DNA from 2 places in the Streptomyces parvus genome. Region 2 is predicted to be linked to the other one. Evidence: predicted binding sites of a transcription regulator. Region 2 holds the regulator's gene; the other holds the start of a gene.
What was found. Region 2 encodes HrcA, which represses chaperone genes, less so after heat shock. Its sites were predicted from a motif close to TTNGCACTCNGNNNNNCNGAGTGCNAA; they were not measured.

Region 1 (3,407 bases), 2.2 Mb from region 2:
CAGCGGCGAGGGGTGACCATCAGCAACCACACCCTCAACCACCGTTATCTGCCCGGCCTCTCCTACGCCGAGCAGAAGCGCGAGATCTGCGGTCAGCAGGAGAAGATCCTCAAGCACTACGGCAAGCGCCCCACCCTCTTCCGCCCGCCCTACGGCAACTACAACCGCGACACCCTCGTCGTCGCCAAGTCCTGCGGGATCACCGCTGTGCCCCTGTGGTCCTCCGAGGCCTTCCCCGACCGCATGGAATGGCGCGAGTGGGACCGGGACCTGCACCCCGGCGACATCGTCCTCACCCACTTCCGGGGCGAGGAGGACTGGAAGGGCTCGATGCCCGACATGGTCCGCCGCGTCATGAAGACCATCACGGACAAGGGGTACGCGGTGGCGAAGCTGGAGGACTACGTCTGACCCGCTGACCCCCGCCTGCCCCGTGCACGCGACGAGTGCGCGCTCAGCCCCCGCTGCGCGCGCACTCGTCGCTGTCGCCCCCGCTGCGGCAGGGCGGGGAGTTCCAGGTGGGGGCAGGTCCCGGGGCCTCCCGGCCGCTTCCCTGCACGGCGGACGCCAGGACCGTGACGCCCAGCGCCACCGCGACGACCACCTGCGTCCCGCCGGACCAGTACCAGCCGCTGCGCAGCAACCCCACGGCGACGCAGGCGACCAGGAGAGCCAGGACGGCGAGAACGGTGACCGGCGCCCAGTCCGTGCCCGGGTCCGCGGGCAGAGGCGCGGACGCCTTGCCCTCGGTCGCCTCACGCGACCGCGTCAGGCCCCGCACCACCAGCCACAGCGCCGGCAGCGCCCCGGCCGCGGCCTCCGCGACCACCAGCACCACGGCCGCCAGCGGGTCCGCGCAGCCGCCGGGGGCCGGTGACGGCTGCCGCGATGCGGTTCTCTCGTCCGGTCGTCCCGGCAGGCGGCTCCCCGAGTGCGTCATCTCCGTACCGTCGTACGGAACGTGAAACTCCGTTCCCACGTTGTCCGGACGGTGATCGGACGGAGCCCCGATCGAGACGGCGCGCGGGTGGTGAATTGGCACTCCGCTTGACCGAGTGCTAATCGCGGCCATAGTCTCAGGTCTGGCACTCCCCCCTGGAGAGTGCCAGCAGCACTCTGCGCGACAGGGCAGGTCCGGCACCCGCGACGACGGATCGGTCCGATCGCCACCCACAGACTGTTAAACCCCGTGAGATCTCCGAAGGGGGAGACCGGATCGTGTCGACCACCAGCTCCAAGGTTGCGATCAAGCCGCTCGAAGACCGCATTGTGGTCCAGCCGCTCGACGCCGAGCAGACCACGGCTTCCGGCCTGGTCATTCCGGACACCGCGAAGGAGAAGCCCCAGGAGGGCGTCGTCCTCGCCGTGGGCCCGGGCCGCTTCGAGAACGGCGAGCGGCTTCCGCTCGACGTCAAGACCGGCGACGTCGTCCTGTACAGCAAGTACGGCGGCACCGAGGTGAAGTACAACGGCGAGGAGTACCTCGTCCTCTCGGCCCGCGACGTCCTCGCGATCGTCGAGAAGTAATTCACCCACGTTTGCTTGTGTTCTGCGCCCCTGGCCCCCTGCGTAACAAATAGCCGGGCGGCGAGGGGCGCAGTTCATTTTGAGAGGGATACAGCCCATGGCGAAGATTCTGAAGTTCGACGAGGACGCCCGTCGCGCCCTTGAGCGCGGCGTCAACAAGCTTGCCGACACGGTCAAGGTGACGATCGGCCCCAAGGGCCGCAACGTCGTCATCGACAAGAAGTTCGGTGCCCCCACCATCACCAACGACGGTGTCACCATCGCGCGCGAGGTCGAGCTCGACGACCCGTACGAGAACCTCGGTGCCCAGCTCGTCAAGGAGGTGGCGACCAAGACCAACGACGTAGCGGGTGACGGCACCACCACCGCGACCGTCCTGGCCCAGGCGCTCGTCCGCGAGGGTCTGCGCAACGTCGCCGCCGGCGCCTCCCCGGCCGCCCTGAAGAAGGGCATCGACGCCGCCGTCAAGGCCGTCTCCGAGGAGCTCCTCGCGACCGCCCGCCCGATCGACGACAAGGCCGACATCGCCGCCGTCGCCGCGCTCTCCGCGCAGGACCCGCAGGTCGGCGAGCTCATCGCGGACGCGATGGACAAGGTCGGCAAGGACGGTGTCATCACCGTCGAGGAGTCCAACACCTTCGGTCTGGACCTGGAGTTCACCGAGGGCATGGCCTTCGACAAGGGCTACCTGTCCCCGTACATGGTGACCGACCAGGAGCGTATGGAGGCCGTCCTCGACGACCCGTACATCCTGATCCACCAGGGCAAGATCGGCTCCATCCAGGAGCTGCTGCCGCTCCTGGAGAAGGTCATCCAGGCCGGTGGCTCCAAGCCGCTCCTGATCATCGCCGAGGACGTCGAGGGCGAGGCGCTCTCCACCCTCGTCGTCAACAAGATCCGCGGCACCTTCAACGCCGTCGCGGTGAAGGCCCCGGGCTTCGGCGACCGCCGCAAGGCCATGCTCGGCGACATCGCCACCCTCACCGGTGCGACCGTCATCGCCGAGGAGGTCGGCCTCAAGCTCGACCAGGCCGGTCTGGACGTGCTCGGCACCGCCCGCCGCGTCACCGTCTCCAAGGACGACACGACCATCGTCGACGGCGGTGGCAACACCGAGGACGTCAAGGGCCGCGTCAACCAGATCAAGGCCGAGATCGAGTCCACGGACTCCGACTGGGACCGCGAGAAGCTCCAGGAGCGCCTCGCGAAGCTGGCCGGCGGCGTGTGCGTCATCCGTGTCGGCGCCGCCACCGAGGTGGAGCTGAAGGAGAAGAAGCACCGTCTCGAGGACGCCATCTCCGCCACCCGCGCCGCGGTCGAGGAGGGCATCGTCTCCGGCGGTGGCTCCTCCCTCGTCCACGCCGTGAAGGTCCTGGAGGGCAACCTCGGCAAGACCGGCGACGAGGCCACCGGTGTCGCGGTCGTCCGCCGCGCCGCCGTCGAGCCGCTGCGCTGGATCGCCGAGAACGCCGGCCTGGAGGGTTACGTCATCACCTCCAAGGTCGCCGACCTCGACAAGGGCCAGGGCTTCAACGCCGCCACCGGCGAGTACGGCGACCTGGTCAAGGCCGGCGTCATCGACCCGGTCAAGGTCACCCGCTCCGCCCTGGAGAACGCCGCGTCCATCGCGTCGCTGCTGCTCACGACCGAGACCCTGGTCGTCGAGAAGCCGGCCGAGGAAGAGGCCGACGCCGGCCACGGCGGCCACGGCCACTCCCACTAGTACCGCCCGTACCGCTTCCGGTACGCCTGAGGCCCGGTGCCCCCGTCGCGGGGGCACCGGGCCTCGGTGCGTTCCGGGCGCCGCTTCTACGCCGAGCGGGCCAGGTCCTGCGGTGTCACCGGGTCCGCGAACGGCAGCCCGCTCGCGTACCGCGCCA
Region 2 (3,407 bases):
TTGGACGGGGTGATCACCTCGACGTGCACGATCAGGTCGCCCCGGCCGCCACCGCGCAGATGCGTGATCCCGCGTCCGTGCAGGGGCACGGACTGGCCGGACTGGGTGCCGGGCCGGATGTCGATCTCCTCCAGGCCGTCCAGCGTCTCCAGCGGGCACTTGGTGCCGAGGGCCGCGGCCGTCATGGGGATGGTGACCGTGCAGTGCAGGTCGTCGCCGCGCCGCTGGAAGACGGAGTGCGGCAGCTCGTGGATCTCCACGTACAGGTCGCCGGGCGGGCCGCCGCCGGGGCCGACCTCGCCCTCTCCGGCGAGCTGGATGCGGGTGCCGTTGTCGACGCCCGCGGGGATCTTGACCGTGAGCGTGCGGCGCGAGCGGATGCGGCCGTCGCCGGCGCACTCGGGGCACGGGGTGGGCACGACGGTGCCGAAGCCCTGGCACTGCGGGCAGGGCCGCGAGGTCATGACCTGGCCCAGGAAGGACCGGGTGACCTGCGAGACCTCACCGCGTCCGCGACACATGTCACAGGTCTGGGCCGAGGTGCCGGGGGCCGCGCCCTCGCCGCTGCAGGTGTTGCAGACGACGGCCGTGTCGACCTGGATGTCCTTGGTGGTGCCGAAGGCCGCCTCGTTGAGGTCGATCTCCAGCCGGATCATGGCGTCCTGGCCGCGCCGGGTCCGCGAACGGGGCCCGCGCTGCGCGGCGTTGCCGAAGAAGGCGTCCATGATGTCGGAGAAGTTGCCGAAGCCGCCGGCTCCGAAACCGCCCGCACCGCCGCCGCCTCCGCCGTTCGCGGAGAGCGGGTCGCCGCCGAGGTCGTAGACCTGCTTCTTCTGCGGGTCGGAGAGCACCTCGTAAGCGGCGTTGATCTCCTTGAACCGCTCCTGGGTCTTCGGGTCCGGGTTGACATCCGGGTGCAGCTCGCGGGCGAGCCGACGGAATGCCTTCTTGATCTCGTCCTGAGATGCGTCGCGGCGCACGCCGAGTACGGCGTAGTAGTCCGTGGCCACTTACGACTCCGCCAGGATCTGTCCGACGTAACGTGCCACTGCGCGTACCGCTCCCATCGTTCCGGGGTAGTCCATGCGGGTCGGTCCGACCACGCCGAGTTTGGCGACTGCCTCGTCGCCCGAACCGTAGCCGACCGCGACGACGGACGTGGAGTTGAGCCCCTCGTGGGCGTTCTCGTGCCCGATCCGTACGGTCATGCCGGAGTCCGTGGCCTCACCGAGCAGCTTCAACAGGACGACCTGCTCCTCCAGTGCTTCCAGCACCGGCCGGATCATCACCGGGAAGTCGTGTCCGAAGCGGGTGAGGTTGGAGGTGCCGCCGATCATCAGCCGCTCCTCCGTCTCCTCGACCAGGGTTTCGAGGAGGGTGGAAAGAACCGTGGAAACCGTCCCCCGGTCCTCGCTGTCGAAGGATTCCGGCAGCTCCTGCACCAGGCGCGGGACATCCGCGAAGCGGCGTCCGACGACCCGGCTGTTGAGCCGGGCCCGCAGATCCGCGAGCGATGTCTCACCGAACGGCGCAGGGCAGTCGATCATACGCTGTTCGACCCGGCCGGTGTCCGTGATCAGGACGAGCATCAACCGGGCGGGGGCGAGCGAGAGCAGCTCCACGTGCCGCACCGTCGAGCGGGTGAGCGAGGGGTACTGCACGACCGCGACCTGCCGGGTCAGCTGCGCGAGCAGCCGCACCGTCCGGCCGACCACGTCGTCGAGGTCGACCGCGCCGTCGAGGAAGTTCTGGATGGCCCGGCGCTCGGGCGAGGACAGCGGCTTGACGCCCGCGAGCTTGTCGACGAAGAGGCGGTACCCCTTGTCGGTGGGGATGCGCCCCGCGCTCGTGTGCGGCTGGGCGATGAAGCCCTCGTCCTCCAGCACCGCCATGTCGTTGCGGACGGTGGCAGGCGAGACTCCCAGCCGGTGCCGCTCGGTCAGCGCCTTGGAGCCGACGGGCTCCTCGGTGCCGACGTAGTCCTGGACGATGGCGCGCAGCACTTCGAGTCTGCGTTCGCTCAGCATCGCGCACACCTCCAGATGTATGTCTCCGGTCTCCGACTGGCACTCGGCGCGTACGAGTGCCAGCAATCCCGTCGTCAGTGTACGGGGGTGGGGTGGGGCCTGGGCAAGGGCGACCGGCCGCACCGCCACGGGACCGCGCAGGTCGTTGCCGATAGCGTCCTGGTATGGACGTCGCTTGGGAAGACTTCGGGTGGGAGCGGTTGGGCAACGGTGTCGGCCGGCGGCGGCTCCCGGGCTGGGACGCCACCGTCGCGCTGGTCGCCGGTGCGGAGGGGGTGCTGCTGTACGACACGGGTTCGACCCTGCGCGAGGGCGTGGAACTGCGGCGGCAGGCCGAGGCGCTGCTCGGACGCAGGGTGACGCATATCGCACTGAGCCACCCCCATTTCGATCATGTGCTGGGCACGGCGGCGTTCGCCGGGGTGCGGGTGTACGGCTCCGCGGGCCTGACCGCCCTGCTGCGGGAGGAGGAGCAGGGGCTGTACGCGTCGGCCGTGCGCCATGGCGTCGGCGAGGACGAGGCGGCCCGGTCGGCGGACACGCTGGTGGTCCCGCACCACGAGGTGTGCGGCGAGCGGAGGCTCGACCTGGGCGGCGGCCGCCGGGTGCTGCTGGCCGATCTCGGCCCCGCCCACAGCAGCCACGACCTCGCGGTGCTGGTGCCGGGCTCGGACGGCGAGCCTCCGGTGGTGCTCTGCGGCGATCTGGTCGAGGAGTCGGGCGATCCGCAGGCGGGCCCGGACGCGGTCCCCGCGCGCTGGCCGGCCGCGCTGGAGAGGCTGCTGGAGCTGGGGGGCGAGGACGCGCTGTACGTACCGGGGCACGGGGCGGTGGTGGACGCGGCGTTCGTCCGGGCACAACGGGCGGCGCTGGCGGAGCGGTTCGCGATGGTGTGAGGATCTCCGCGGCGGCGTGAGGTTCTTCACGGCGGCGGGCCGATTATCGTCGGGCCATGCGCAGCTACCAGCCGGACCTGACCCCGCCGTGGAAGCGGTCCGCCCCCGTGCCCGAGGTGCCCGCCGAACCCGATCTGGTCGTGGAGGAGGTCGCCACCGGCTTCTGCGGGGCGGTGATCCGCTGCGAGAAGACGGCCCAGGGGCCGACGGTGACCCTGGAGGACCGGTTCGGCAAGCACCGGGTGTTCCCGATGGAACCGCGCGGCTTCCTGCTGGAGGGCAAGGTCGTCACGCTGGTGCGCCCGGGTCCCGGCGGTCCGGTGCGCCCCACGCGTACGGCATCCGGATCGGTGGCGGTGCCCGGCGCGCGGGCCCGGGTGGCGCGGGCCGGGCGGATCTACGTGGAGGGCCGGCACGACGCGGAACTGGTGGAGCGGGTGTGGGGCGACGACCTGCGCATCGAGGGCGTGGTCGTGGAGTACCT

Region 1: a site for HrcA is predicted at 1,036-1,062, ahead of groES (co-chaperone GroES). Genes of this name have one in related genera too.

The regions. Positions count from the first base shown of each region.
Region 1 covers NZ_CP135079.1:4,239,347-4,242,753, forward strand. The annotation lists gene RNL97_RS20305 (polysaccharide deacetylase family protein) at 1-411, shown strand, start outside; gene RNL97_RS20310 (DUF6234 family protein) at 455-940, opposite strand; gene groES (co-chaperone GroES) at 1,219-1,527, shown strand; gene groL (chaperonin GroEL) at 1,625-3,250, shown strand; gene RNL97_RS20325 (hydroxyacid dehydrogenase) at 3,337-3,407, opposite strand, start outside.
Region 2 covers NZ_CP135079.1:2,019,292-2,022,698, forward strand. The annotation lists gene dnaJ (molecular chaperone DnaJ) at 1-1,010, opposite strand, end outside; gene hrcA (heat-inducible transcriptional repressor HrcA) at 1,011-2,027, opposite strand; gene RNL97_RS10075 (MBL fold metallo-hydrolase) at 2,192-2,923, shown strand; gene RNL97_RS10080 (DUF3097 domain-containing protein) at 2,980-3,407, shown strand, end outside.